DNA from 2 places in the Pseudoalteromonas sp. SG45-5 genome. Region 2 is predicted to be linked to the other one. Evidence: riboswitches for the same ligand, from Rfam matches in the RefSeq annotation. Region 2 holds a riboswitch; the other holds the start of a gene.
The links. A riboswitch is a leader RNA that binds a small molecule or an ion and turns the genes downstream of it on or off. The one in region 2 is predicted to bind cobalamin.
Positions count from the first base shown of each region.

Region 1: linked by a shared signal. The riboswitch ahead of H5119_RS10375 (ABC transporter ATP-binding protein) and the one ahead of H5119_RS06045 (TonB-dependent receptor domain-containing protein) in region 2 are both predicted to bind cobalamin.

Region 1 is NZ_JACJEM010000027.1:5,971-21,979, forward strand. Features, by position in the region: gene H5119_RS10365 (cobyric acid synthase) at 1-1,240, opposite strand, end outside; gene H5119_RS10370 (iron ABC transporter permease) at 1,245-2,249, opposite strand; gene H5119_RS10375 (ABC transporter ATP-binding protein) at 2,251-3,063, opposite strand; cobalamin riboswitch at 3,310-3,448, opposite strand; gene H5119_RS10380 (porin) at 3,504-4,436, opposite strand; gene H5119_RS10385 (LysR family transcriptional regulator) at 4,612-5,475, opposite strand; gene H5119_RS10390 (DUF413 domain-containing protein) at 5,567-5,941, shown strand; gene H5119_RS10395 (response regulator) at 6,028-7,263, shown strand; gene rarD (EamA family transporter RarD) at 7,280-8,197, opposite strand; gene H5119_RS10405 (thioesterase family protein) at 8,249-8,704, opposite strand; gene recQ (DNA helicase RecQ) at 8,907-10,730, shown strand; gene H5119_RS10415 (DUF3630 family protein) at 10,738-11,022, shown strand; gene H5119_RS10420 (POTRA domain-containing protein) at 11,321-13,024, shown strand; gene H5119_RS10425 (mechanosensitive ion channel domain-containing protein) at 13,175-13,747, shown strand; gene H5119_RS10430 (succinylglutamate desuccinylase/aspartoacylase family protein) at 13,808-14,866, opposite strand; gene rimK (30S ribosomal protein S6--L-glutamate ligase) at 14,853-15,758, opposite strand; gene H5119_RS10440 (ATP-dependent zinc protease) at 15,831-16,009, opposite strand, start outside.
Region 2 is NZ_JACJEM010000013.1:53,573-69,581, forward strand. Features, by position in the region: gene H5119_RS06005 (hypothetical protein) at 1-4, shown strand, start outside; gene H5119_RS06010 (hypothetical protein) at 19-552, shown strand; gene coaD (pantetheine-phosphate adenylyltransferase) at 729-1,217, opposite strand; gene H5119_RS06020 (TetR/AcrR family transcriptional regulator) at 1,402-2,055, shown strand; gene thiI (tRNA uracil 4-sulfurtransferase ThiI) at 2,153-3,610, shown strand; gene H5119_RS06030 (ketopantoate reductase family protein) at 3,637-4,539, opposite strand; gene H5119_RS06035 (VanZ family protein) at 4,532-4,885, opposite strand; gene H5119_RS06040 (YajQ family cyclic di-GMP-binding protein) at 5,199-5,681, shown strand; cobalamin riboswitch at 6,008-6,191, shown strand; gene H5119_RS06045 (TonB-dependent receptor domain-containing protein) at 6,224-8,074, shown strand; gene msrA (peptide-methionine (S)-S-oxide reductase MsrA) at 8,312-8,848, opposite strand; gene H5119_RS06055 (efflux RND transporter permease subunit) at 8,934-12,032, opposite strand; gene H5119_RS06060 (efflux RND transporter periplasmic adaptor subunit) at 12,036-13,088, opposite strand; gene H5119_RS06065 (DUF2982 domain-containing protein) at 13,336-14,034, shown strand; gene H5119_RS06070 (hypothetical protein) at 14,056-14,388, shown strand; gene H5119_RS06075 (DUF1566 domain-containing protein) at 14,457-16,009, shown strand, end outside.

The sequences.
Region 1 (16,009 bases), on a different contig from region 2:
CATGGGGGTGGCTTTCATCAAAGCTTAAAAATGGCTTATGAAGCGCTGCTCCTTGGCTAATCCCTGCATGTATTTCGTAACCACTACAGGGGGTTGATTGGTTATTTAAAAGCAGTGTAGCGGTTATTTTAGTTAATACTTTTTGCGTTGCCAGCGTGGTTTCAAAGTCGCATAGGGCAAGTCCATTTACTTGTTTTAATGACGACTCAATACCATCGGGATCGTTGAGCGTATTGCCCAGCATTTGCATGCCACCACAAATACCAAGTACTTTGCCACCATAGCGTAAATGACGCTTAATTTGTGTGTCCCAACCTTCATTTTTTAAAAAGGTTAGATCACCTAGCACGTTTTTACTGCCTGGTAGAATGATCAGATCAACGTCTGGGATCGTTTGCGTGTGGCATACATAATTTATATTAATATGTGGGTGCAAACGCAGTGCATCAAAATCGGTGTGATTACTAATGTGTGGAACGAGCAACACTGCAATATTAATTATGGCGTTAGTTACGTTATTATCAATTGCGACAGCGTCTTCAGCGTCAAGCGCGAGGTCATGCAAATAAGGTAATACGCCAAGTACGGGTTTGTTTGTATAGTCTTCAAGCCAATCAAGCCCGCCTTGAAGTAAACTGATATCGCCTCTAAAGCGGTTTATAACAAAGCCTTTTACGCGCGCCTGTTCTGACTCGCTTAACAACGCAAGCGTACCTACCAAATGTGCAAACACACCGCCTTTATCAATATCGGCAATGATAATTACAGAGCAATCTACCTCTTCGGCGTACCCCATATTAGCAATGTCATTTTCACGCAGGTTTATTTCAGCAGGGCTACCTGCTCCTTCAACGAGTAGTAAATCAAAACGTTTCGCTAAGCGGTTATGTGAAGTAATTACCGCATCCATCGCCACTTTTTTATAGTCGTGATATTTGCCCGCTTCCATATTACTTATCGCTTTTCCGTGAATAATCACTTGTGCGCCGGTGTCGCTATTAGGCTTAAGTAATATAGGGTTAAAGTCGATTTCGGGCTCCACCTTTGCAGCTATTGCTTGTAGTGCTTGGGCGCGGCCAATTTCGCCGCCATCTTTAGTTACGGCGCTATTGAGTGCCATATTTTGAGGTTTAAAGGGCGCAACATTTATCCCTCGCTTGGCAAACACTCTACAAAGCGCTGCAACTAAGGTACTTTTACCTGCGTCTGATGTAGTGCCTTGCACCATTAAGGTTTTCATGGAGTTACACCTTTGATTTTCTAAAAAATAACAAACTTAAAAAGAACACGCTACCAATAGCAGCTGTAATAACACCGACGGGTAACTCTTGGTTTTTTAGTAATGAACGCGAAAGTACATCAACCCACACCATAAATGTACCACCCACCAAGCTGGTTACCAGTAATCCAGCTATGGAGCCTTGAGATATAAAAAAGCGCACAATATGTGGCACCATTAACCCTACAAATCCTATGCCGCCACACATAGCCACCAGCACAGCGGTAATTAGCGAACTTAAAACCAGCATGAGGATTCTAAAGCGCTGCACTCTTACACCCAATGTAATTGCACTCTCATCGCCAAGTAGCATGGCATTGAGTTGCCTTCTAAAACTCAGCATTAAAAATGTACATAATGCGATTACCAATAAAGGCAACCAAAGCGTAGCCCACTGCGCACGCGCAAAGCTGCCCAGTGTCCAAAATAAAATAGCGGCTACCGCCTGAGGATCGCTCCAATAAAGCAATAAGCTGGTAAACGCGCTAAATAAAAACGACAGAGCAACGCCTGCTAATAACATTGATTCTACCTGTGCACTTTGTTGCCTACCTGCAATAAGTATTAATAAACTCATAGCGAGTAAACTACCTAACAATGCCGCTGCCGATAACATAAAACCTGCGCTAATGCCGGATAGCGCCATAAGTAACACCACCCCAAAAGAGGCACCCGACGATATTCCAAATAAGTAAGGATCGGCTAACTGATTGCGCGTTACCGTTTGTAAAATAAGCCCCGCAATGGCTAAACCAGAGCCGGCTAAAAAGGCGAGTAATGTACGTGGCATTCTTAGCTCGTAAATAATACGCGTATTAAAAGAGGCATCATTTGAGAGCAAAAAACTATTAAGTACATCTTGCAATGAGGTATCTGCTGCACCAAAACTAAGTGCTGCAAATAAGCTAAATAAAGCAGCTGCAGCACTTATAAATAGCGCAAGTGAGTGGCGACTATTAACTGCGCTCATATTATTCGTAACCATAAAAGTAAGTGATATGAGGGATACTATTTCCAGATTGCGATAGCTGTGGGTGATTATTTACTTGGGCGCAGACACCAAAAACGTCGCCTAGCATGTTTTCGGTTAATACCTCACTTGGCGTGCCTGAATGCGTAATTTCACCATTTTTAATAACCACTAGTTCATCGCACATTGCAGAAGCTAAGTTTAAATCGTGAAACGATGCAAATACCGTAACACCCAACGATTTAGCCAGCTCCATTACCTGTATTTGATATTTAACATCTAAATGGCTGGTAGGCTCGTCCATTATTAACAGTTGAGGTTGCTGGACTATGGCGCGGGCAATAAGCGCCCTTTGCTTTTCACCACCTGAAAGTGATTCAAAGCTTTGATCACTATGATCTACCAACCCTACGGTGTTAATAGCTTGGGTGATTTTTTGTTTATCAATGTTAGTTATTGAGCTAAATAGCGATTTATGAGGCGTTAGCCCAAGCGCAATAACGTCAAATACGCTTAAGTTAAATTGCGACGGGGTTTCTTGCAAAACAACCGCTACTTTTTTTGCGTACTCATCGCTTTTTAGCTGCCAAATATCGGTGTTGTTAAATTCTATAACACCTTCAGTTGGTTTATTAAAACGATATAAACAACGCAATAAGCTCGATTTACCTGCGCCGTTGGGGCCAATTAAACCAACAAATTTACCTGTGGTTATTTTAAGGTTTATTTTTTTGAGGATCGTTTTATTGCCAATACCCCACGATACGTTTTTAACGTTTAGTAATGATATATTTAATGGCGTTTGAGTGTGCAATAGTCAGTCCTAGATAGGGTTAAACTCACCAAAAATGCGATAAAAATACTAATGCACTACAAGAAAAAATGAGTAAACCCGCTCGTTAAAAGAATTCATACCAATTGCATTAAATTAGTGATTTATTATAGCGACAAACAAATAGCTTAATAACAAGGCGGAAATTATGACATATACTTGTTCTATATGAATAATTTTCAACGGAGTTAGTAAGTTATTTAATTCGCTAGAAAGATCATGTTTTTAATAAAATTGGTATTATACCATTTGTATCTGACTTACAGCTCAGCTGCTTACAGTTGCGGGAACAGTCGAGGACTCTCACCTCATTCCAAATGAATGTCTATTATGGGCGGCTAAGTAAATAATTTAAAGCAAAAAAAACCGCACTTAAAAGAGTGCGGTTAAAAAGGGAGTGTTTTAACTAATTTAGCGAATAGTTAAAACTTGTATTCCATACCTAAGCCTACGTAATCTTGGTCAACATTGTTGTCCATATCGAAGCTTGAGTAAAAACCAAATACTTTAATGTTTTTATTTAATTTGTGATCAATACCCACTGAGATTGCTGACTTATCATTACTGTCGTCAAAATCCATAGCTTGATATTGCACTTTAAAAGTATTGCTACCCATGCTGTAAGCCGCATTTACTAAATAACCATCAGCTTCTGCGCTACCGTCTACTTTTTCTTGTGTTTGATACATTGCGCCCAATTTAAAGTCTTCAATTTTACCTTGAATTGACGCACGTACTACATCGTAGCCATTTACTTCACTATCAACCGCAATAGATGCATATACTGCACTCTTTTTAAGTGCAACATCACCGTAAGTAACCGCCATTGAGTAACCATTATCGGCGTCTACGTCATCTTCGGCAATAAAAGTAGCAAGTACTTTAAAACCTTCGTATGAGTTTGATGAATAGCTAACTGAATCACCTAAACGATTTTCACCTTTAAATACATTTTTAATATCGCCTTCAAGGTCATTAAATAAATCTAACTTACCTTGAGATTGTTTAAGTGCAGTATCATTACGTCCAATTACAACTTGACCGAACGATCCTTTTAAACCAACGTACTGGTTACGCGCAGAAATGTTATCGTCATTATCGCCTTTTGAATCAGCATCAGACACATCAACTTGAAACTCAAACTTATAAACAGCTTCTAAGCCATCATTTATTTTTTCAGAACCCTTTAAGCCAAAACGAGATGCATTACTTTTAATCTCAGTAAAAGACCCTTCACCATCATCAGATGATTGCACTGTTACGTTCGCTTTACCGTACACGTCGACATCCGCGATTGCATTAAAAGATAAACCACTTAATAGTGCTAAGCATAAGCTCGATTTTACAAATTTCATGTTATTTCCTTGGATAATCACAAAAGACTAATTTTTTAAAACAGCTACATTCTGTCACCGCTAAATGACACTAATATTACAATAGAAACATTAATGTCTTTTTTAATTAATAAAAGTGCATTAAATATGAAACCAAAATAACATGAAAATCAAATAAACGACCGCACCTACTTACCTATTTTAACAACAGGCTTGGCGTCATTTGCGTTAACAAGCTAACTAAGGTTTCTATTAATTCTTTCTGTTCATTATCTCTATGATAGGCAATAAATACATCCCTTGACGTGTTTTCTACATCTTTTACATGAAATAACTCACCGGTTTCTAAATGCCCTTCAACCAATACTTGAGGTATAAATGCACTACCACCACATTGTAGTATTAGGTCAAGTGCAATACGCCCGGTGCTAGTTCTAAAGTAAGGCGGTGTTTTACCAGTGAATTGACGAGCATGCCAAAGTGAAAAAGTAGTCCCCCAATCAACATACACATATTGGTTATCAAAGAAGTTCTCGTTAGTTGCAGTATCGTACCCGCTCACGGGGATGATTGGCAGTTCACAAATACGCTCAACAACTAGCTCATCTACTTTAGGGGGATCAAATAAAATAGCTAAATCGAGCGTACGTTCTAGCAATAAACGAGTACTTTCTTGTTGTGCTTTAACTTCAGCGACCAACGACACGCCAGGCATGGCCGATACAATGTTAGTAATACCGAATTGTAAGAATGCATCCCAAATATTAGGCGTTCCAGCTAAGCTAATTTGTTTGTGCATGTTATCAGCAAGTGCAACATCAACTTTAGCACGTTGCATACCCGTAATAATCATTTGCGCATGCGGCAATAAACGCTCACCCGGTGCTGTGAGTTGAATATTATTACGCTGGCGTATAAATAAATTAACACCAAGCCCTTGCTCTAATTGACGAATTCTAAAACTTACTGCAGACTGCGTAATGTAAAGATTTTCGGCCGCTTTACCGAAGTGGCGTGTACGCACGACTTCAACAAATGTTTTTAATAAATCGATATCCAATTTTTTATCCTCACGATAAAAATAATTTGTTTAATAAATTGCCAAACTTGCATCATACTCCAGCTAATTAATAGGGTATGAGGATAAAGCTATGAGCAATAACATTTCATTACTACGCCAAGCATTTGTTAGCCAACGTCAATTTTATGATGATCAGAATTTTCCACGAGGCTTTAGCCGCAGCGGAAACTTCACCTTATTAGAAGCCAGTATCTTAGAGCAACACGGCGTTGTTTTAAAAGGCTTATACAGCAAGACAATTGAGCCACAAAATGAACACCAAAAACAGTTTTTAGCCGTGGTAACTGGTTCACAAGAACCAACTAATCCAATCGAGCGTACTTGGGTTAAATACTTAAAGCTAACGACTTGTAAAACGAAGTTTCATACATTATTTGGCCGCTCAAAAATATCAACCCCAGTGCCTATTAGCCAAGACTATTACTCTGAATCTGATAGCCTGTAAGTATCTAAGTTATTTGCTTTTTTGCGTTTTAACAGTTACAACTTATATAAGCAAATAATTTTGCAAAATATAAACAAGGTTGTTACGTGACGCGAAAATTACTGATAGTTGAAGATACGCCAACAATCGCGCGAGTGCAAAAGCACATCGCGCTTAAGGCTGGGTATGAGGTTGATATAGCAGAATCATTGGCACAAACAAAAGAACTTATAAGTAAGAATAACTACTTTTGCGCTGTTGTCGATTATATTTTACCCGACGCCCCGTCAGGTGAAGCAGTACCCTGTACTGTACAGGCCGAAATTCCAACAATTGTTATGACGGGTAATATCGACAAAAAAACCCGTGAAACAGTAGAAAAATACCCAATAATTGATTACATCATTAAAGAGAATAAACAAGCTTATCAGTATCTCGAAAAACAATTATTAAGACTCCCTCGAAACGAAGACATAAAAGTGCTAGTTGTTGATGACTCTGCACCTACACGACATTATATTTGTAGCCTACTGACACGTCATAAATACCAAACATTACAAGCTGAAGATGGAAAAGAAGCACTTGCCATGCTTGAGGCAGCCCCTGATATCTCTGTTATTATTACTGATAATGAAATGCCAAATATGAATGGTGATGAATTATGTACCGAAATACGCCGTTTATATAACAATGATGAGAAAGCGATAATTGGTATATCAGGCGCTGATTCATCTGATTTATCGACGCTATTTTTAAAAAATGGCGCAAATGATTACTTACATAAACCTTTCAATAGTGAAGAGTTTTATTGCCGGCTTAGCCAAAACGTCGATATGTTAACGCTTATAGCAACCATAAAAAAGCAAGCTAATACTGACTACCTTACTAAATTACCTAATCGTCGTTACTTTTTTGAAGAGGCAAAAAAATCCCTTAAAATAATTAAACTTGATGAAGGCAATGGCGCATTAGCGATGCTGGATATTGATCACTTTAAAGCAATCAACGATACCTATGGCCATGATATTGGCGACGAAGTGTTAAAAGGTTTATCTATTTGTTTTAGCAAATACTTTAAAAAGTATTTAGTGGCACGCTTGGGTGGCGAAGAGTTTGCTGTTTATTTTGCCGATACAGATAAGCAAGAAGCACTTAAAAGATTAGAAGGCTTTAGGTATTTTATCGAAACAAACAGCCAAGAGTTTAGCAAAGCTAAAATTAAATTTACTATTTCTATTGGCTTTTCAATTGGACCTGTTTATCAAATTGATGAATTATTAAAACAGGCCGACTTAAAGCTATACGACGCTAAAGAATCTGGTCGTAATAAAGTAGTTAGCTAACAGCTCTATTAGTTAACTATACTTCTGCGGCTGTAATGGCCGCTTTTTTTCGTTTGCGCGACTGATGATATGAATCCCAACTAAAAATAGCGAGTGCACTCCAAATACATGCAAACGTAACTAATCTTTCAGCGTCAAATACTTCACCGTAAAACACCACTGCCAATATAAACATGAGGCTTGGCCCAATATACTGAAAAAAGCCCAAGGTAGTATATTGCAAGCGTTTTGCTGCGCCGGTAAAGCAAAGTAGCGGCAGTGTTGTTACTATACCTGCACTAATAAGTAATACACCAGTGTACCAATCGTTTGCAGATAAGTTTGATGTAGCAGAAGGAGCCATTAACCACCAGTAAATGAGGGCGACTGGTAGCAAAATAATTGCTTCTAGCAATATGCCAGGTAGGGCTTCAACCGGTAGTTTTTTACGTAACAAACCATAAAGTGCAAACGATATCGCCAACGAAAAAGCCACCACAGGAAACGAGCCAAAACTAATTAATTGCAATAACACCCCCGTAAACGCAAGCGCTACAGCAACGCCTTGAAATTTACGCAGGCGCTCACCTAAAAAAAGCATACCCAACAGAACATTTAAAAGAGGATTAATGTAATAGCCTAAACTTGCATCAAGCATGTGGTTGTTATTTATAGCCCATATAAATAGCCCCCAATTAAACCCAAGTAATGCGGAAGTAATAACAAGCATAAACAAAAGCTTAGGTTGCACAACAATGCGCTTAACTTTATCCCAATATCTTAAAACGCTCACTACTAATACTAAAAATGCAACCGACCAAACAACTCGATGCATTAAAATTTCAAACGCAGAAACATGCTGAAGCAACTTAAAATATATTGGCGCAAGACCCCACATAAAAAAAGCAAGACAAGCAAAAATAGCACCTTTACGCTGTTCAGTATCAATCGACATAATAAACACTTAGTGATTTAAAAGGTCGCTATTCTACTTGCCATTGCTGTTTTATCCAACTAAATACGTGCCTGTACCAAAAGCAATTTGAATCGCTTGTTCATTATGTAACTCCATACGACATACACACACCTTGTTACCTGAACGAATAAGTGTGGCGCTCGCAGTAAATACCTCCCCCTTACCCGGACGTAAATAATCGGTACGCATATCGATGGTGCCAAGCGTTGCTAATTTTTGTTGCACGCTTTGTATATCAAAATCAGTGAGCTTATCAATTACACTGGCCGCAGCGAGCATGCCTCCAACGTTATCAAGCACAGCAGAGATAACACCACCGTGTAATATTTTTTGGGCTGGGTTGCCGATTAATACATCCTGCCAAGGAAATGTAATCTTGGCCTGCCCTGGGCTTAATGATTCAATCGAAATATTTAAAAACTGATTAAATGGCATACCATTTACAAACAATGCGCCCACTTGTTCAATTAACATTTCTTTATTCATTATTATTCTCTATGTTTAAACTGGTACGATGAGTAAAGCATAACTTAGGCAAAACTTCGAGGCTCTCGTTAAGTCATTTTAAATAAGCCTGATATTAAAAAGCTATTTCAACACTAGCAGAGTTAAATTTACTTACAATAGGGGTAAGGTTAAGCAACTCAGCTAAAGACATATCACAAAAAAACCACTAAAATACCCGCCAATGAATACATCAACACTATCTTCAAGCACACTAGTGCGCAAACCTGAAACTGTCCTCAAACAAGTGTTTGGCTACAGCGAATTTCGTGACGGTCAAAAAGCAGTTATTGATGCGGCTCTAAATGGGCAAGATTCGCTTGTATTACTGCCTACTGGCGGTGGTAAATCGGTATGTTATCAAATTCCGGCTTTAGTGCTTGAAGGCGTAACCATTGTTATATCTCCGCTCATATCACTAATGCAAGATCAGGTCACTCAACTACAAGCACTTGGTGTAAAAGCTGCGTACGTTAATAACAGCTTAGCACGTGAAGAGCAGCAGTTGGTGTATCAACAACTTCATCAGGGGTTAATTAAACTCTTATACGTGGCACCTGAAAAAGTATTACAGCGCGATTTTTTAGAGCGCCTATCACATTTAAATGTAAGTTTGTTTGCCATAGATGAAGCTCATTGTGTGTCACATTGGGGCCACGATTTTAGACCACACTACTTTCGTTTAAACGAACTAAAACAGCGTTTTGCACATGTTCCCATGATGGCGCTCACTGCCACAGCAGATAAAGCCACCCGTTTTGATATTGTTGCACAATTAAAATTACAACAGCCGTATATCCACACTGGCAGCTTTGATCGCCCTAATATTCGTTACACCATAGAAGAAAAATTTAAACCTATGGCGCAACTGCTGCGCTACTTAAAAGAACAAAAAAGCCAAAGCGGGATTATTTATTGCACTAGCCGAAAACGTGTAGACGATATTGCTGAAAAGCTGGCCGATGCAGGGCTAAACGCCGCCGCCTATCACGCAGGTATGAGTAACGAACAACGCCAATTTGTACAAACTGGTTTTGCCCGCGACGATATTCAGATCGTGGTGGCAACCGTTGCCTTTGGTATGGGTATAAATAAACCTAACGTACGCTTTGTGTTGCATTACGATATTCCAAAAAGTATAGAGTCGTATTATCAAGAGACCGGACGTGCTGGGCGAGATGGCCTTGCTGCTGAGGCTATTATGTACTTTGATCCGGCCGACATTGGCCGTGTTAGACGTTTTTTTGAAGATATAGACGACGAACAACGTCGTCGCGTAGAAGAGCAGCGCTTTAATGCAATGGCAAGTTTTGCTGAAGCACAAACATGTCGTCGCCAGATTTTGCTTAATTACTTTAGTGAATACCAACGCGAACCTTGCGGTAACTGTGATATTTGCTTAAATCCGCCAAAAAGTTTTGATGGTACGTTGGTAGCCCAACAAGCCCTATCCTGTGTATATAGAGCCGATCAACGCTTTGGTCTTGGTTACATTGTTGAACTACTGCGCGGCGCAAATACTAGCCGTATACGCGATAACAACCATCACGAGCTAAGTACCTATGGCATAGGTAGGGATAAAAGCAGTGAGTTTTGGCTCAGTATTTTACGTCAGCTAATTCATCAAGGCTTACTTAGCCAAGATATAACGCAAGGTGCATCACTTCGTTTAACCGAAGCAGCTCGCGCTATTTTAAAAAGCGAATATGCACTGCAACTTGCTGAGCCTCGCCTGCAAGCTAAGCACGTTTACCAAGATAAACTCGCACAGTTTAACTACGATAAAAAACTATTCGCCCGTTTAAGAGCGTTGCGTAAAGAGCTAGCTGATGCCGATGATGTTCCACCTTATGTTGTATTTAACGATAAAACATTAGCCGAAATGGCGCAGCTTATGCCTACAAACGATAGCGAATTTTTGAAGGTGTCGGGGGTTGGATTTACCAAATTAAATAAATACGGCGGTGCCTTTTTAACTGCAATTCGACATTATTTAGCTACCCAATAAGAGTGTTATGACCAAAATAGAATACAACCACATTCATAAGTGCATTACCATACACCCACAAGAGGCCCCTCATGATGAGGACTTTGAAATATGGGGTTCTTTGTTTTTACATTCTGATGAAATAACAATTAATGAATACTCTGCTGGAGCGGATCGTCACCAAATTAGGTTTACTTATCAGCTGCAAACTTTTAATTTAAATTTTGAACATTACAGCGAGAGCACGTGGATCAATGGCGAAGGTTTCGATGCCGAACACTTACTTGCTGCCCTTACTTTTTATTTAAGTTAAGAAGCTGCTTATGGTTTGCCCTCGTTGTCTAAGTCACCGCGTCGGCATTATTTCATAAACGTATATTGGTATAAAAATCGAGTAAGTTTTTTATACCCCACTTACTCCGTTGAAAATACGTTTTAGTAAATAATCCCATCGTCGCTACGAAGTTCAACCTAGAACTCACTTATAAACACTCCCCTAATAATTGACTATATTTTATTTCTTTACTCAATACTTTTAACTTACATTTTTATAACAATGATGTAAGCTGATATCACGGTAGTCATTTGCTACGAAACAATAAAGAGTTTAAATGGTTAATAAAAAGCGGATAGCACATTATTATATTAGCTTAAGTATTTTAAGCTTTTTTATTCCCAACGCATTAGCGCAAACTAATGGTGATAGCGGCTGCCCAATTGAAAAATTAAAACACTCTGATGATAACAATTTACGTCGTCAGCTAAACGATAATACAATCCTTATTGCAGCTAAGCCCGACGCAAAGATTGCAACCATTTCGCTTAAGCAACTCAATGTATTTAATACTGAATTAGAAGCTGAGAATAACGCACTGTTTCGCTTTGCCAACCGCGCTCATATACAAACAGAGCCTGAAGTAATTACAAACTTATTGCTATTTACTGAAGGCGATAAATACGATGCTAAAAAACTGGCTGAATCAGAACGTCTTCTTAGAAAAGAAGGCTATTTGTATGACGCTCAAATTAGCGCAACTGAAAACTGCGATGGCGACATTAATGTAAACGTAGTGACCCGTGATTTATGGACTTTATTACCCGAAGTAAATTTTAGCCGTAGTGGTGGTGAAAATAAATCGAGTATAGGTTTTAGAGAATCAAACCTGTTTGGTTGGGGTAAACGTTTGTCGTTTTCACGTACCACAGACAGCGACCGCAATGGTTATTTATTTGTGTATGATGATCCAAACATTTTTTCTAGCCGCTACCGTGGCCGATTAGAATATGCCGATAATAGTGATGGAAAACGTCATTTACTCGAACTAACCTACCCGTTTTATGCGATAGATACACCTTTTAGTTATGGCATTTTAAGTTACTCTGAGCAGCGCGAAGAGTCGCTATACCGAAGAGGGGAAGAGTTTAGTGAATTTGATCAAACAACCGATTTAAATAGCGCATACATAGGCCATTCTAAAACACTAAATAATAATTGGACCCAGCGCATAAGTTTAGGCTACGTAGATGAGCAGCATACATTTAAAGCAATAGACACAACCTTTGCGCCATTAGCAAAAAACAGAAGCTTAAGTTACCCTTACATCAGCGGTCATTGGTTTGAAGATAACTTTATAAAAGTGCGCAACTTCGACAGTATCTATCGTACTGAAGATTTAAACTTAGGCTGGACTGTTAAAGCTTTACTTGGTTATTCAGATGAGTCACTGAGCGATGATGACAGCCGCGCTGTCTATTCTTTTAGTTTCAAAAAAGCACACTTTACTGGCGATAATACGCTATGGCGTTTTAATACCGATATTGAAGGTTATTGGAATAAAGAAGATAAACAACTCGAAAACTTTAAAGCCACCAGCCAAATTCAATATTATTTAAATACCAGTATTGATGAGTCTTGGTATATAAAAGGACGCTTGCAGTATGCAAAAAACCTCACTGCTGATCAGCAACTTACTTTAGGCGGTGAAACTGGACTGCGCGGTTATCCAATGGATTATCAACACGGTGATCGTAGTTTTTTATTCAGCTTAGAAAAGCGCTATTACTGGGAATACGATCTACTTCAGTTATTTAAAGTCGGTGGTGCTGGATTTCTTGATATAGGGCGAGCATGGTTTAACGGCAAAAATAATGGCGAAAATAATCACGTGCTAAAAAATGTAGGCGTGGGTCTACGCCTTGCGCCAAGCAGAGCCAACGCAGGCACCATGATCCACATTGATGTAGCAGCTCCCCTTGACAGTGACGGCGATGCAGACTCAGTACAATGGTTAGTCAATGTAAAAAAATCGTTTTAAAAAATACTAGTAGGGATAAGTATTAGCAATTTAACGAATTAAATCACCCTATAATTAAGTTGATAGTGACACGAAATAGCTATTTCGTTGCATACTAAAACGTTAAACTATCCACTTAATTAATGCTTATAATTGATTTGAGAGCGTATTTTGGAACCGTTAGAAATTTTAGAGTTATTTGGCACGCAATATAAGCTCATTGTAACCTTAATAGCCTTATTGCTTTTTCCTGTGTTATTAAAGCTGACAAAAAAATTACTCGAAAAGGCAATTAAGGGTAAAGTCGATATACATCGTAAATACCGTGCAGAGCTGCTGTTAAAAATTATACTTGCTATTGTTATGCTCTGTTTAGTACTTGTTTTTTGGGGTATTGAGCTGCGTGGCTTACTTGTCCTTGGCTCTTCATTGTTTGCTATGTTAGGTGTGGCGCTTTTTGCTGCATGGTCGTTATTAAGCAACCTTACTGCATTTTTGCTAATGTTTATTCAAAATGATTGCCGCGTTGGCTATTGGGTGCGAATTATTGATGGTGCTAATCATGTGGAAGGCCGAATTGTAGAAATGGGCTTAATGAACGTTGTACTTGAGCACATTGACGGGCACCGTGTTATTTATCCTAATAACCTTTTTGTAACTCGTCCCGTACTGGTTTTAAATAAACAACCCAAACCAACAAAAACACCTGTTATAAAACGCATTATTGGCCCTAAAAAACCCTAAATTAAAACCTGCACATACAAAAAAGCCGCTTTAGTCGTCACTAAAACGGCTTTTTATAAATTAATTATTTAGCTCAGCTGTTTTTAGCTCGTCATCTAAATCATTGATTTCGTCTATGAAGCTCTCTAACTGCTGCTCGACTAAACTATTATCACTAGCAAAATAAGCAAGATGAAATACTGCATCACCCTCATTTACCAATGGCATCGTTTGCTGACCAATAACAATACCGCCTTTAGGCGCTAAAAGCTCAAGCTCTGAATCACCTAATGGGTTACTAATATAAGCAAGCACCTGACCCTTGATTACACGCTCACCTAACGATACTTGTGCACGTACAATGCCATCAACTTCAGCGCGTATCCAACTAGTCGAGCCAGCAATAATAGGATCTGGTAATTTTTTAGGACGCTTGCCACGGATCATTTTTAAATGACGCATAACATAATCAACACCCTGCACACCGGCTGCAATAGCAATAGGGTCAAAGCGCAGTGCCTCACCCGCTTCATAAGTTATAACAGGTATACCTAAGTTTGCAGCTTCACTACGCAATGAACCATTTCGTAATGAGGCATCAATAACCGCTGGCGTGCCAAAGGCCTTAGCCATATCGGCAGTTGCTTGATCTGCTAAATTAGCGCGAATTTGCGGTAAGTTAGTTCGGTGAATAGCCCCCGTATGTAAGTCAATAATATGCGTGCAATGCACGGCTACTTTATTAAAAAACATATACGCCATTCGCCCAGCAAGCGAGCCTCGCTCAGAACCAGGAAAACTACGGTTCATGTCGCGTCTGTCTGGTAAGTAACGCGACTTGTGAATAAAACCAAACACATTAACAATGGGCACAGCTATTAACGTGCCACGTAGCTGACTAGGATCTATTTTAGCAAGTAACTGGCGCACAACTTCAACGCCATTTAATTCATCGCCATGAATAGCAGCACAGACCATTAGCACAGGCCCTTCCATCACACCGTTAACCACTTCAATTGGAATATTAAGAGGTGAATGGGTGTAAAGTTTAGCTGCCTCCAAGGCAAGTGTTTTACGCTCACCTACGCCAATGCTTTCACCTAATAAAGTGAAAGGGCGGTTAATTTTAACCTTTGCCACGTGTTGCAGTTCCTTTACTTGAAGCATTTTTTTCGATGAAGTCAATCACCATGCCCGCAATATCTTTACCTGTCGCTATTTCAATACCTTCAAGACCTGGTGATGAGTTTACTTCCATCACAAGTGGACCACGCGACGAACGAAGTAAATCGACACCTGCTACGTTTAAGCCCATTGACTTAGCTGCAGCAACTGCTGTTTTGCGTTCTTCTGGAGTAATGCGAACTAATGTAGCACTACCACCACGGTGAAGGTTTGAACGGAACTCACCTTCTTGTGCTTGGCGCTTCATTGCTGCAATAACTTTGTCACCTAAAACGAAACAGCGAATATCTGCACCACCCGCTTCTTTAATGTATTCTTGCACCATAATATTGGCTTTCAAACCCATGAATGCTTCAATAACACTTTCTGCCGCTTTACGCGTTTCCGCAAGAACAACACCTATACCTTGAGTGCCCTCAAGTAACTTTATAACTACCGGTGCACCCCCCACCATTTCAAGTAAGTCTTTTACATCATCTGGCTTACTCGCAAAACCTGTCACTGGCATACCCACACCCTTGCGTGACAAAAGCTGCAGAGAACGTAATTTATCGCGTGAACGGGAAATAGCCACAGATTCATTTACAGGGTACACGCCCATCATTTCAAACTGACGTAAGACAGAGCAACCATAAAATGTCACAGATGCACCAATACGAGGAACTATTGCATCAAAATCTTTTAGATTTTCACCACGGTAGTGAATTTCTGGCTGCTCTGAGTTTATGTTCATATAACAACGTAATGCATCGATCACTTTAACTTCGTGCCCGCGCGCTTCTGCCGCTTCAATTAAACGACGTGTTGAATATAATTTTTTGTTACGAGATAAAATACCAATTTTCATAGTTAAAACCTTAACTAAGTTGTATAGCATTAACTTTTCAGATTTTTATTACCAATCTAAAAACTCAATACTTTATAATAAATGAGATAAAGCCGGATCAACGACTATGCGATTTTCCATGGCTGTACGCCCTAATAACATTCTAAACTTCATTGTTGAACGCTTCGTCAATGTAATTTCTATCGGCCAACTATCGTTGCCTGTATGCAATGTTGTCTCTATAAAATAACGCAGTTCTCGCTGCCCGCCTG
Region 2 (16,009 bases):
GTGATTTTAAGGAACTAAATGTTTTTAGCTGATTTTTTTGGTATGTTTTCTTTATCAGCCCTCGTCATGTGGGCTTTTTTAATGGCCTTTTTCTTTAATTTATTTGTTTATAGTCTAGGCGTTAAAAGAAAGACTACATTACTACTCAGCTCATTCATAATGATGGTTTCATACACAGCTACTGACTACTTTTTTACTTGGCTGTCATATTATAATACTACTTACCTTGATTGGGCGTTGCATGATTTTGCCACGATTCTAACTCTTCTCATAGCCTATAAGTTTTTTAAAAAAGTAACTCCTTCATTTATATATTTAATTTTAGGCCTTTCAATAAATATGCTTCTAGCGACTCTCATGTACTTAGATGTATTTATTTATAGAAACCAAGAACCTTGGTTTTTTTGGGATATATATACATTTACAGTGACGGCTAATGATTTGTTAATGGTTGCAGCTCTCATTATAGATAGAGATTTTTTAGGCCTTCACATACTTAAAAGTAAACTCGTTAGCCTTTTAAAACCTAAAAAAAACTACAAAAGGCTATAACTATCAGTATAGGTTGTGTTTGTGTTTTTCAGCTAAGTTATAATAATTTACGATGAAAACTTATTACCTTGGGTAATCTCATAAGGTGTTTTGTAGCCGTATCTGACTATATTATCTAGAGTAGAAAAGCACTTAATTAGCGCATGCTTATGATGCGCTAATGCAGTCAATGGCTATTAAGAGTCACAGCCTAATTTGGTTTTCAAAGCCTTTACTATAACAGGGTCTACAAATTCGCTGACATCACCGTTGTGACGTGCCACTTCTTTAACAAGTGTTGAGGAAATAAAAGAGTTTCTCTCTGCTGGAGTTAAAAATACACTTTCTAAATCGGGGTTGAGGCGGCGATTCATATTAGCGAGTTGAAACTCGTAATCAAAGTCAGACACCGCTCTAATTCCACGAATCAATACATTGGCGTTATTATCTCTTGCTAAATCTGCCAGCAGCCCTGAAAAACCAATTACTTTCACGTTATCTAAATGACTTAAAATGGTGTTGGCCAGCTCCACACGTTCCTCAAGACTAAAACAAGGTTTTTTACTCGGGTTATGCGCAATAGCGACTAATACGGTATCAAACATTTTTGCAGCACGTTGAATAAGGTCAGTATGACCGTTTGTAAGTGGATCAAAAGTGCCAGGGTAAATTGCAGTTATGTTCATAATATTCACTATTTATTATTTTAACGTTAGTTTAACAGTGTTTTTTGCACAAATCAGCAATTGCAAATAGCAATACTTCAAAGGGAATATGTGGGGTGGGAGTGTTATATGGTAGATATTTGTTTATACTGCATAGCCTCTTTTTTAGTGTAACGTAGCCCTTAGATAATTTGAGTATTAGCATATGAATACCAAGGACAAAATAATACACACCAGTATTTCGTTATTTAACGAACAAGGTGAACGTGCAATATCGACCAATCATATTGCGTCGCATTTAGGGATGAGCCCTGGTAATCTTTACTATCATTTTAAAAATAAAGAAGACATTATTCGTCATATATTTGCACTTTATCGAGATCATTTAAGCACTCACTTTAAACCAATTAATAAAGACGATGATGCTTTTAGCCATTTAACAGCCTACTTAGACTCGTTATTTGAATTGATGTGGCGATATCATTTTTTTTACGACAATCTAGGTGATATTTTATCGCGAGATGCCTATTTAAAGCAGGCCTATATTGACTTTCAATTAGAGTTATTAGAGCAGGTGCGTAAGATTATTCTTGGTTTACGTGATAGTGAAATGATTGCTATAGATGAAGAAGATGCTATTGAGCTGGCCCACACACTAAAGCTTACAGTAAGTTTTTGGACGCCTTATATTAAAGCGCGTAGATTAAGTGGGACACTGTTAGAGCAAGATATTTATCATGGCATTTTAAAAGTACTGACATTATTTAGAGCTTACAGTACGGATAAAAGTATTAATAAGCTTAATCAGTTAAGAGATAAATACACTGAGTTAGCACAACATGCCCAAAGTGATATCTAACGATTAAGTTTTGGTTATTTCCTAGACGCTGAATTTTTTGTTATAATCGCGCGCCAAATGTCTGGGAGCGCGAATTCCCGCAGTCTAAGAGTGAACTATGCTTAAATTTATCGTCAAACTACACCCTGAAATAGCCATTAAAAGCCGTTCAGTCCGTAAACGCTTTACTAAAGTGTTAGAAAATAACATTAAGATTGTATTGCGTCGTGTTGACGAAAAAGTACAAGTAAGAAATAACTGGGATAATATTTCAGTTGTTACTAAGCTTGAAGATGCACAAGTTCGCCTTGAGTTTATCGACAGCCTTAAGCGCATACCTGGCATTGTTCAGTTTATTGAAGTAACCGAAACGCAATTTGAAACACTCGATGATATCTATCAAAAAACCATCGCTTTAGTTGGTCATACTATTATAGGTAAAACCTTTTGCGTACGTGCTAAGCGCATAGGGCAACACGACTTTACCTCAACTGATTTAGAACGCTATGTTGGCGGCGGATTAAATCAGCACATTGAAGGCGCAAGCGTTAAACTTAGCCGCCCAGAAGTAACAATACGCCTAGAAGTAAAAGACGATAAAGCTTACATTGTTTCGCAAACGCATTTTGGTATGGCGGGCTTCCCGTTGCCAACTCAAGAAGATGTACTTTCGCTGATGTCTGGTGGCTTTGATTCTGGCGTAGCAAGCTATCAAATGATTCGAAAAGGTGCGCGTACACACTTTTTATTCTTTAATTTAGGTGGCGCAGCGCACGAAATTGGTGTTAAACAAGCAAGCTATTTTTTATGGAAAAAATACAGTTCAACACACAAAGTTAAATTTATAACTATTGATTTTGAACCCGTTGTCGCTGAAATTTTAGAAAACGTTGAAAACAGCCAAATGGGTGTCGTGCTTAAGCGTATGATGATGCGCGCGGGGAGTGTTGTAGCGCAAAAGCTAAACATTCAAGCACTTGTTACCGGAGAAAGTATTGGGCAAGTATCTAGTCAAACATTAGCTAATTTAAGCGTGATTGACCGTGTTACTGAAACGCTTATTTTACGCCCGCTTATTCAAAACGACAAACAAGAAATTATCAACCTAGCTCGCCAAATTGGTACCGCCGAAATGGCCGAAACGATGCCAGAATACTGTGGTGTTATTTCTAAAAAGCCGACTGTTAAAGCCAAAATTGAAGTAATAGAAGCCGAAGAAGAAAAGTTCGACTTTGATGTGCTTGATACGGTTGTAGATAATGCACGTATAATGGATGTGCGCGATATCGATGTTGAGGCTAAGCAAGAGCTAAAAGAAGCAGAGTCAGTTGCTGATTTACCAGCGGGCGCGGTTGTTGTTGATATTCGCTCGCCAGAGGAAGAAGACGCATCGCCACTTGAGATAGACGGAGTTGAAGTAATACACTTACCATTTTTTCGCTTAGCAACTAAGTTTGGTGATTTACCAAAAAATACGGACTATTATTTATATTGTGATAGAGGCGTAATGAGCCAGCTACAGGCACTTATGTTGCACGAGCAAGGCTTTGATACCGTAAAGGTTTATCGTCCATAAAAGTTAAAAATTGATATAAGCGTGGTTTATACCACGCTTTTTTTTGCCTGAATTTTAGCTAATAACTGGTTATTATAGGGAGTTTTAATATTATAAACTTTACCCTGTTCATTAATATAACCACACATTGCTGTTATTTCAGTTGGCCTCTCGTTAATCACATCTTGTTGCATGGAAGAGTAATTTTGCGCTGTTAGTTCCATTACGTTATAGGCTGTAGTTAGTGCATTAATTAAAGGAATATTAAGGCCTTGTGCTTTTGCAATGTTACACGCTTCAGTGAGTAAATTGATGATCATTGAATTGTATTGGGGATCGCGAAGTTGGCCATTTTTAACGTTATGTAATGCACTTAATGGATTTATGGCAATATTAACGAATAGTTTCTCGAATCGTAGTTGTTGTATGTTGCTTGTAGCGTGCAGCTTTGGAATACTTTTTAAAGTGTTAGCCATAGTTGATATGTTTTTAAGCGCTAAACTATTGCAGCCACCAATTACACTTTGGCCTTCACCGGTATGTTGCACAATGTATTGATTCGATTTAAAGCCTGCCATACTTGTTGTTAAAAAGTAGAGAGCTTGGCTTGGGATTAATTCTGACTTTAATTCTTCAACATTACCCATGCCATTATGTGAAAGTACTATATTTGTGTGCTCAGTTAAGTAAGGCTTTACCTGCTCAAACGCGCTTTGCACTTGAAAAGCTTTCACTGTCATTAATATCACGCCAAATTTTGGTTGTGTAGCTAGTTGATTTAGTGAGATGAAGCGGGCATTTATTTTTTGTGAGGCACTGTTTTTACGACTATAAAAGCGCGTATTATTTGTGGCTTTACGTGTTAAAACATAAACGTTGTGTTGGTTACTTAAAAAATGACTTAAAAGTAAACCAATTGCACCATCACCAACAACAAGAATATTAGTCATAAGGATTCTTTTTGCGAGGAGTAAAAATCACTCTGAGTAAAAAATAGCTAGCTGCACCTGCAAAATCGGCAATAAAATCACCTATAGATGCTTGCCTGTAAGGAAGGGCATCTTGCATTATTTCGATGCAAGCGCCATAACCTGCTAGTAACAGTATTTGTGCGTATAAAGGTAGCTTAAATGCCTTATCCATTATTATGGCAAGTACGAAAAAAATCCCAAAGTGGGCTACTTTATCAATATGAGGGAATAAATTTGTAACCCCTCCTTTTATTTCTTTGGCAAATAAAAAGGTAAACGCTACGATACTGATCAAAAAAATTGCTTGATAAACACGCCTTGTCACGACAAATCCTAAAATCGCTTAAAAAAGAGACCAAAGTATATCAAACTAATTTAGTATCGCACCTGAACAAGATGCAGAAAAATGTAAAGATTTATTATTTTAGCGTTATAATTGCGGCATAAATTAAGATTACACCAATTGCATTAAATTAGTGATCTATTATAGCGATAAGAAAACAACTCAATAATAAGGCTAAAATTATGATACATAGTTGTTCTATATAAATAATTTTTAACGTCGTTAGTGAGTTATTTAATACGCTAGAATGATCATGTTTTTAATAAAATTGGTATTAGACAGTTAGGAGAAACCAATGCCTTCATTTGATATTGTATCTGAAGTAGAAATGAACGAAGCTAAAAACGCAGTCGATAACGCAAATCGTGAACTAGAAACACGTTTTGACTTTAGAGGCGTTGATGCATCTATCGAGTTAAACGATAAAACAATTAAATTAAAAGCCGAAGCAGACTCTCAGGTTATGCAGTTATTTGATATTTTGGCGAACAAAATATCTAAGCGTGGCATGGACGTATCAAGTTTAGAGCTACAAGATATTAGTCGTGCAGGCAAAAATGTTTTTCGTAATGTCGGGTTAAAGCAAGGCATCGAAAAAGACATGGCTAAAAAAGTTGTAAAAGCCATTAAAGACTCGAAAGTTAAAGTGCAAGCGGCCATTCAAGGTGAAGAAGTACGTGTAACAGGTAAAAAACGCGACGACCTTCAAGAAGCAATGCAGGTTGTGCGCAGCGCCGATTTAGGCCAGCCTTTCCAATTTAAAAATTTCCGTGATTAAAACACCTTCAAAAATCTAGCTAACCAGCTAGGGGGTTAATTAAAAGCCAAACAGCAGTGTTTGGCTTTTTTGTTATACCAATTGCATTAAATTAGTGATCTATTATAGCGATAAGAAAATAGCGCAATAACAAGGCTAAAACTATGATACATAGTTGTTCTATATAAATAGTTTTTAACGTAGTTAGTGAGTTATTTAATACGCTAGAATGATCATGTTTTTAATAAAATTGGTATTATATGGGCTTGCTCTTTCATAACTCACATTGGTAAATCTGCATTTAGCTATATAGACGTCCATTGACATTTATCAACAAAATACTCACAATAGCGGCATATTTTCAAGGTGCTTGCTAAACGCTTCAAGTTAATAAGTTTTTAGCAGGATAATCGGGAAGTTGGTGCGTTTTCATGATGACTACAAACCCAACACTGCCCCCGCAACGGTAAAGTATGGTGTTTTTTATGTGCCTACTGAGTCCGGAGACCGGCCTTGATGCAATCTTACTTAAATCTTTGCGGTGGGCAAAGGTAGGGGATCTCATGCTAAACAAAACAACCCTTGGCGTTGCAATTTCTGCTGCGCTTTCATTTTCTGCGTCTGGTGCAGAACAATCAATTGAAAAAATAACCGTTACAGCTAACAAGTTTGAGCAATCAATTAATGATGTTTTAGCGAGCGTAAATGTTATTAAACGTGCTGAAATAGAAGCAAGTAACGTACGCGATTTACCTTCCCTTTTAAATACAGTTGTTGGTCTTGATATTGTAAGTAATGGGGGCTTTGGGCAAAAAGCGGATGTATTTGTACGTGGCGCGTCGGCAAAGTACACATTGGTTTTGGTGGATGGTGTTAGGATAAGTGATGCGACTTCGGGTAGTGTGTCGCTTACTAACATCCCAGTTAATAGCATTGAACGTATCGAAGTTATCAAAGGTGCTCGCGCGGCCATTTATGGTTCAGATGCAATCGCAGGGGTTATTAACATCATTACTCGTGATGCAATTAATAATACTTTATCTGCTACATTTGGTAGCAATAGTTACTCAAACTATCAGCTAGCAGGTGGGGTAGCTAAAGATGCGTTGAGCTTTAAATACAATGCAGGTTATGAAGAAACAGATGGCTTTGATGTTACTGAAAAAGACCCTACTGCTGCAATTACTAAAGATCATGATGATGATGGCTATAGAAATAAAAATATTGGTTTTAACTTAAGCTATCATACTGAAGACTTGGGTCAATTTAGCGCACAAGCACAGTATAGTGAAGGTGAGGGCGAATACGATTCGGCATACTCTAGCGACGCTTATGATTTTGAAAACTATATAGCTAAATTAGGTTGGGAAAAAAGCTCTCAAAATTATAATCAAGGTGTTTCAGTCAGTTTATCGCAAGAAGAAAATGAGCAAACAGGGACTGCAGTAAATACTTTTTATAGTACTGAACGTTTTGAAGCAGAATATCGTGGTCTATATACTTTAACTCAAACACTAGAACTAAGTGGCGGTGTTAATTTATTACAAGAAGATTTATCCGGTTCTACAGCAACTTCATTACATGAAAAACGCGATAATAAAGCATTATTTATTGGTGCTTTTTATGATGATGACATATGGCTTGCTAGTGCTGTTATTAGAACCGATGATTACGATTACCACGGTCGCGCTAATACATACAGTACAGGTGTTGGTTATAAAGCTAATAAATATATTAGCGTTCGTGCAAGTCACGGTACAGCATTTAGAGCACCATCATTGGTGAACGCGTTTGTAACGAATAGCCTCTATTATGTAGGTAACAGCGATATTAAGCCCGAAGAGGCTGTGAATAATGAGCTGGGCATTACGCTTACAACAAAATGGGGTCGTTACGATATTACTATTTTTGATAATAATATTACAAACTTAATTGAAAACCAATATGACGCTAATTTGGGAAAATATGTACCTTCAAATGTTGCGCGTGTGTCTATGCAAGGGGTTGAAATTAGTGCTGAGTTTAGCGCGTTAGGGTTTGAACATAACGCTAACTTAAGTTTTTTAGATACAGAAGATGAAACTACGGGTAAAGAGTTGGCGCGTCGCCCATCTGAAGCATTTAATTATACACTAACTAAAAGGTGGGGACATTTTGACGCCAATCTAACCATGCTATATCGCTCAGCTCGCGATTCAATTTCATACTACGATACAGAAATTGCAGCGTTTACTGTGTTTAATATTGCTGCTAACTATCAGCTTTTAGATAATCTAGCGCTACATGCACGTATTGAAAACTTAACTGATAAAGAGTACTTCACTGCGGGTATTGGCTTTGCCGCAAGTGGTGAGCTTTTAGGTTACACCGCACCCAGCAGACAAGTATTTGCTGGGATTAGCTACCAGTTCTAAATTTATTATTTAGTTATTAAAAATACAAAAGCCCGATAAATTATCGGGCTTTTTGCTTTTTCTGTTTACTTTTAAGTTATACCAACCTGCGTAGACCTCTAAACAGTTTAACGGATTAAATCACACGCTAACGTCGTTATAAATTTTTTATTTAGAACCACTAGATATAAAGTTTTTTCCTAGTTAGAGCGCAATTTTATTATCGTTAAATAGCTTCTATACTTATTTAGATTGGTATTAATCAGTTAAAAACTCTTCGAACACGGTTTCAAACTTATGTAATTTTGGCGCGATTAAAATACTGCAATAACCCTGCTGTGGATTTTCATTGTAATAGTCTTGATGATAGTGCTCAGCTGGGTAATAAGTGCTAGCAGGGCTAACCTCTGTAACAATTGGATTACTTACATGACTTTGCAGTTGAGCTATTATCTCATTGGTTTGTTTTAGCTGGGTGTTATCATGATAATACACAACACTTCGGTACTGCGTGCCTATATCGTTACCTTGGCGATTCAATTGTGTTGCATCATGCAGTGTGAAAAACATTGCTAACAGTGTTTCAAAGCTAACCAAAGTCGCGTCAAATTCAATTTCAACAACCTCAGCGTGACCGGTTGTGCCTGAGCATACAGAATCATAGGTTGGGTTAGTAGTTTCGCCGCCGGTGTAGCCAGAACTTACGGTTAGTACGCCATTTACACGTCTAAATGCAGCATCTATACACCAAAAACAGCCGCCACCAAATGTTGCTACTTGCGTTGTTGAGCTCATAAGTATTCCTAAAATGTATATGGGGTTTAAAGGCGAGCATAAATTGTATGCGCCGCAACAACAAGGTTACGGCGCAATTAAAAGACTAGATCTCTTCGAAAGGTTTTTCAGCGGCTTGTTTGTCTAATTTTTGCTGTAAAAACTCAGGTGATTGTGTGTTACGTGCAAGTGCATAATATGCAGCTGGTACAACAAAAAGCGTCAGTAGGGTCGATACAATAACCCCTGTAAACACGACTACACCGATCACCATGCGGCTTTCAGCACCTGGGCCTGAGGCAAGTACTAAAGGCACTGCGCTCATAACGGTTGTTAATGACGTCATAATAATTGGGCGCAAGCGCTGTGTAGCAGCTTGTAGTATTGCTTCACTAAATTCAACGCCTTTATCGCGTAATTGGTTAGTAAATTCAACAATGAGTATGCCGTTTTTAGCACTTAACCCGATGAGCATAACAATACCTATTTGGCTGTAAATATTTAAGGTAAGCCCTGTAGCCCAAAGGCCAAACATAGCACCCATTAAACCAAGTGGTACGGTAAGCATAATTACAAACGGGTGCATAAAGCTTTCAAACTGCGCCGCAAGTACTAAAAAGGTAACGGTTAACGCGAGTATAAATACGTAGGTCATTGCTGATGCGCCTTCGTAATAAAGTTGCGACTCACCTTTGTAGTCTACTGCACCGTCTATATCGTTTTCCTCAGCAGCGACTTCGTTTAAAAAGTTAAGTGCTTCTTCAAGCGTATAGCCATCCGCTAAGTTGGCGCTTAGCGTTATTGCGCGCATACGGTTGTAACGGTTTAAGCGAGAGGCTGTTGCTTCCTCTTTTAAGCTGATAAGGCTATCAAGTGGCACTAGTTCACCGCTACGTGATTTTAGGTAGATATTCGAAATGTCGGTCGGGTTAGCAAAGTCTTCCTTTGTTCCTTTTAAAATCACATCATATTCTTCACCACGATCAATAAAGGTAGTTACTCGGCGCTGACCAAGCATTGTTTCGAGCGTACGGCCTACATCTGATACCGACACGCCTAAATCAGCCGCTTTGTTTTTATCTATGCTGACTAAAAATTGCGGGAAAGTTTCTTTGTAATCATGGTCAATTCTTACAAGACCAGGGTTTTGCTCAGCACGCTTAATTATACGGTCACGCCAGTCGGCAAGTTGTGCGTAATCATTACCTTGCAATACAAACTCAATAGGGCGAGATGAGCCACCACCGCCAATACCACGGCGCATAATGGCAAATGCACGAACATCAGTCACTTCTTGCATTTTACCGCTTATTTCGTCTATTACTTCCCATGTAGAGCGTTTACGTTTATCCCAATCGGCCATGCCAACAATAGCAACACCACCGCTGCCGCCCCAGCCAGGTACCCTTATTAATACACGGCTTAGCTCGCCAGATTCAGAATAGGGCATTAAGCGCTCTTCTATTTTAGCCATATTAGCGGCGTTGTTTTCGTAGCTTGCCCCTTCAGGGCCGCTCATCATAATAAAGAATGTACCACGGTCTTCTTTTGGTGTTAGCTCAGAAGGGACTTGTAAAAACAGTGAGTAACTAACAAAGCCCGCTAATAATAAGCTCACCATTAAGCCCCATTTACGGGTTATATTAGTAGAGAGTGACTTGCGGTAACTTACTTCAATTTTAGTAAATTGACGGTCCATCCATTGGCTAAATTTATTTGGTTTATCTGATACTTTAAGTACTTTAGAGCATAGCGCAGGTGCCAGTGTTAGTGCCGTAACACTTGAGAAAAACACGGCAGCACTTACCGCCATAGCGAATTCTGTAAATAATGCACCGATTCGACCATCCATAAATACCAATGGTACAAACACAGATATAAGTACAAGCGTGGTTGCTACTATTGCAAAACCGACTTCACGCGCGCCTCTAAATGCAGCTAGTAACGGCGGCTCACCCAGTTCAATACGACGGTGAATGTTTTCAAGCATGACAATGGCATCATCTACCACTAAACCGATAGCGAGTACTAGCGCTAGTAGGGTAAGTAAGTTGATTGAGTAACCCATAGCTAATAAAAACATAAAGCTACCAACTAATGCGACAGGTACAGTCACTGCTGGTATAAGTGTTGCTCTTATATTGCCTAAAAACAAAAATATAACGAGCACGACTAAACCCATAGAGATAGCAAGCGTGCTGTAAACTTCACTAATTGATTCTTTAATAAATATAGACGAATCATAGCTATCTTGAATAGTTGTCCCTTCAGGCAAGTTTCGTTTGATTTTTTCAAGTTCGCTACGTGCGTTATCGACTACGGTAAGTGTGTTTGCTTTAGCTTGTTTTACAATGCCTAAACCAATCATGTTGCGGCCGTTACCACGAAACAAGCTTTCGTCATCGGCGGCTTCAAGGTGAACATCGGCGACTTCACCTAAACGCACTAAATAACCTTCTTCACCGCGTTTAATAACCAGATTTTCAAAATCGCGTTGATCTTTATAGCTACGTGCCGTTCGCACGGTAAAGTCACGGTCTATAGATTCTATTTCGCCAGCCGGTAACTCAACGTTTTCTGTACGAAGTGTGTTTTCTATATCGCTTGAGGTAATACCCCGTGCGGCCATTGCTTGGCGGTTAAGCCAAATTTTCATGGCATATTGGCGTTCACCACCAATGCGTACATTAGATACACCATCTACTACGGCTAAACGGTCAACTATAAAACGCTGTGCATAATCAGATAACTGCAATGAGTCCATTGTTTCGCTGTTTAATACAAACCATGCTATTGGGCTTTCATCGCTGTTAGATTTAGAGACTTCTGGCGGTCGAACTTGATCAGGCAAACTATCAAGTGCACGGGCTACGCGCTCGCGTACATCGTTAGATGCAGCGTCTATGTCGCGGTTTATATCAAATTCAATAGTAATGTTTGAACGTCCATTACGACTCGACGAGTTAATACTTTTAATACCTTCAATACCCGAGATGCGGTTTTCGATAACTTGGGTGATTTTGGTTTCTATAATTTCCGCAGAAGCGCCGGTATATTCAGTACTGATGTTTACAATAGGTGTTTCAATATCAGGGTATTCTCGAAGTGGCAGCATGGTAAATGCAACCACTCCAAAAGTCAGGAGCAGTAAATTTATTACAATGGCAAAAACGGGGCGTTTGACGCTAGTATCTGTAATCTTCACATATTACCCCTTTACGCTTACTTTACTTCCAGAGCGAATTTTTATCAGCCCTTCGGTAACAATTTGCTGGCCGTCTGTTAAGCCTTCATCAATAGCAACCCAGCCGTTGTTTCTGCTAGCAACATGTACTTCTATGCGATTAGCTATACCGTCTTTAATTTGAAAAACAAAGTGTTTGTCTTGCAAAGGTATCACCGCTTTTTCTGGCACCATTAAAGCTTGATTGCTGCTAAGCTCGAGTGCTGTGTTAAGTAGCATACCTGGGCGTAATAACCCTGACTTATTAGCAAAACTTGCTGTTACTTCAACACTGCGTGTTACAAAGTCAATACGTGAGCTAATATGTGTTACTTTTCCGGTAAAGGTTTTATCTGGGTAAGCGTCGTTTTGAGTAAGTACTTTCATACCCGCGCTAAGTTGCGCTAAGTATTTTTCAGGTACTTTAAAATCAACTTTAATAATACTAATATCATCAAGCGTAGTTATTATTGTTGCGTTGCTAACATAAGCACCCACCGATATTTCACGCTTACCTAAAAGACCAGAAAACGGTGCGGTTATTGTCATTTCATTTAGTTTTACCGTAGCGCTTTCTAGCTGCGCTTTAGTTGCATCAACACGAGATAGCTGTTCTTCTAATAAAGACTTTGCAGTTGATTGCGAGCGTGAAAGTTCGGTTAGCCGATTGAGCTGGCGTTTTTCTTCTTGTAGATTAATACTTAACTCTTTAACAGCAAGTTGTTCTTGCTTACTTTGCAGTTGTACTAACTTTTGGCCTTTACTGACTAAGTCACCATCTTTAAAGTAAATATCTGTGACATAATCGTTTTGTGCGCTTTTTATATAAATGGCTTGATTTGCACGTGCACTGCCGATGGCCTCGATCATGACAGCATTTTCTTGTGAGGTAACAGTATGCGCAGATACCTGAGTAGACATTTTAGAGAAATCTGTTTGTTCGCCATGGCTAGACGGTAAATATAAGTAGACGCTAAATATTAGTAATAGCGTAATAATAAATGGGAAAAGAGCTTTGCCTGATTGTCTTGAGTACATCGTTTTCATACCTGAAAATTAATTGTAACTATTGTACGAAATAAGACCGGAGAAAGACGGTTATGTGTCTCATAAATTTGTGCGTTAAGCGTAAAAGTTGATGAGAATAATAGTGCGTACCTGTTTTGTTGCAATTAAAGAGGTAAATATATGAATTTTAAAACATCCTGCAAGGCTTGTATAAGGGCCAGAAAAGTCATTGCATGGGCTATTATTATGTTTATATTTTACATGGTGTTTTATCAGCATGGGTAAAAATAATATAAAATATAGAGCGCAAGGTACTCGCAATGGTATTGAAATTTTAATAGTAGGTGCTGTTGGGTTGGCATTTATTATGGCATTTAATTTATTACGCCCAGGTGAAATCAGTATTTTAGAAATTTTTTTAGTGAGTGTTTGCCTAGTTGCCATTTTTGTTGGTTTTTTAAAAACTCAAGAGCCTTTTTATAGTTTAGTATTAGATGAAGCAACACTTGTTTATAACCATAAATATGGTTCTTGGCGTTTGCCTCATGCTAATTTTCATCACAGTGGCATACCTAAAGTAAAAGATAGTTTTGAATACATAGAATTGAATGCTGTGGGAGTGAAAGTAAATGATATAGATGAGTTTTTAGCAGATATTGCTCCTCGAATCGCAGGCAAACTACTTATAGAGCAACGATATTTATTTATGCAAGCTGTTCAAAAACATTGCAAAAATGGTAATTGCCCATCAGAATGGTTAATAGAAGACACACAATATAAATCCCAAAAAGGGATTTGCTATAATGGACTTATAGCTATGTTTGCAAACAGAGCTAAGTTCCTTCAACTGCTAACAGGTTATGATTTATTATTGCCTGCCAGTGTATTAGATAGAGATGTTTGGGATTTCAGTGCTAACTTGAATAAATGGAAGCATCAACCCAGTCAGTTTATAGCATCGCAAGTAAGAGATTAAACTGCGATAGTAGGAATCGTAATGAGCCAAGAAAGAGCCTTTTTAAAAAGTGGTCGAAATACCATAATACATAAAGATCGAAAACTTGATTTAGTTATTGTAAATTCGGAATTACACCCTCGGATTAAAGTGACGCAAAGTGGTTTAGAACCATTTAAAGAAGAACTGCCAAAAAATCGCCGCGATGCGAAAGAGCGATACTTAGAAGTCGTGTATGTCGGAAGTGCTGATTTGTTTGGCGAAGAAAAACAACTTCTGTTTATTCAAGCTTTAGATGGGCGTGAATACAAAATAGATTATAGTAAAATAGGTACAAAGTTGTTTGTACGCATTCATCAAGATACCTATATGTAAATTTTTAATGGCATCTTTATTGCTTGTGATTACACTATAGTAATTATTTAACATAGAAGGTGCTGCGCATGAAAGCGTTTGCTTTAATTCCTCTCATTTCTTGCAGCTTACTGAGTGCATGTGGAGGCGGTGGTGGTAGTGATGATAATTTAGCTGTAGAGGCATCGGTTAATGCTGGAGCTGATCTAAGTATTATCGAAAAAACTGAATTTACCATTACTGCACAGGGCTCTCCCGCCGATGGTACATTTACATGGCAACAAGTAAGCGGCCCAAGTTTAGACGGTTTTCCGCTTGATGGTGCAGAACAAAAAATTACCGCACCAGATGTTAAAACTGACAGTAATATCGTTTTACGAGTTAGTTATCAAAGCTCAGGTAGTAGCGCCGTAAGTGACGACATTTCTATTTCAGTTAGTTCTAACAATCAGCTTCCTCTTGCTGTTATTGCACAAACGTTACCGGTAACTCCCCCTTCTGTATACAAAGACACTGTAACTTTAAGTGGCCTCGAATCAAGTGATCCAGATGGAAACGGTCAAATTAATAGCTATTTATGGCAGCTGTTATCAGGCCCAGATTTAAATATTACTACTTTCAATGAGGCTACCCTTAGTTTTTCACATCCTTTATTGGAAAGTAGTGAGAATTTATCGTGGCAATTAACAGTCACTGATGATGAAGGCGGTAAGGCCAGTACGCAATATACTATGACACTCAATAAAACGAATGAGTTAGTAGATGCAAATGCTGGAGAAGATCAAAATATTGAAGAGTTCGAACAAGTAACTTTAGATGCAACTAGCAGTGAAACAGTTACAGATACATATCAGTGTAAATGGCAACAACTTACCGGAAGCGCTGAGGCACTGAGTGATAGTAGCCAATGTACAACAACATTTTTTGCCTCCGATGTAGATACAGATACAATATTAAGTTTTGAGGTAACGGTAACTGATACGAAGGGACGTACCGATACAGATGCGTTATTTATTGATGTATCACCAAAATCACTGGGACTTATAAACGATAGTGGTATTGGTGAATGTTACAACAATACTCTGCGCATAAATTGCGATAATGATGACTTTCCAAGTCAAGATGCAGAGCTTGGTCGTGATAGCTTTGCTAATCGTCTAGATAAAGTGGGCCAAGGAAACTTAGCGTTTGATTATACAAAGCTGAATGAGTTTGCAGATGAAGTTGCTGACAACAGTACTAACTTTAGTTGTATTCGCGATAATGTAACAGGCTTGGTTTGGGAAGTGAAAAGCGGAATATCGGGTTCTTTACCAAATACCCCGTTACGTGACGGTCAAAATCATTACACTTGGAATTTAAGTGATGCAGATTCCGGTGCTGCAACTACAGGCGGTGCTAATACCACATGTCCAAGTAATACCGACTGTGGCTTACAAACGTATATTAATGAAGTTAACGCTGTTGATTTTTGTGGTGGTACAAATTGGCGAGTACCTACTTATACAGAGTTATTAGGCTTAATTGATTACGGTAAGCAAGGACAAAGAGTACTAATAGATACGAGCATTTTTCCTCATGTTCCCTTAGCTGGAGCTATAAGTGGGGTCAGCTTACCTTATTGGACATCGCAAACAGCGGC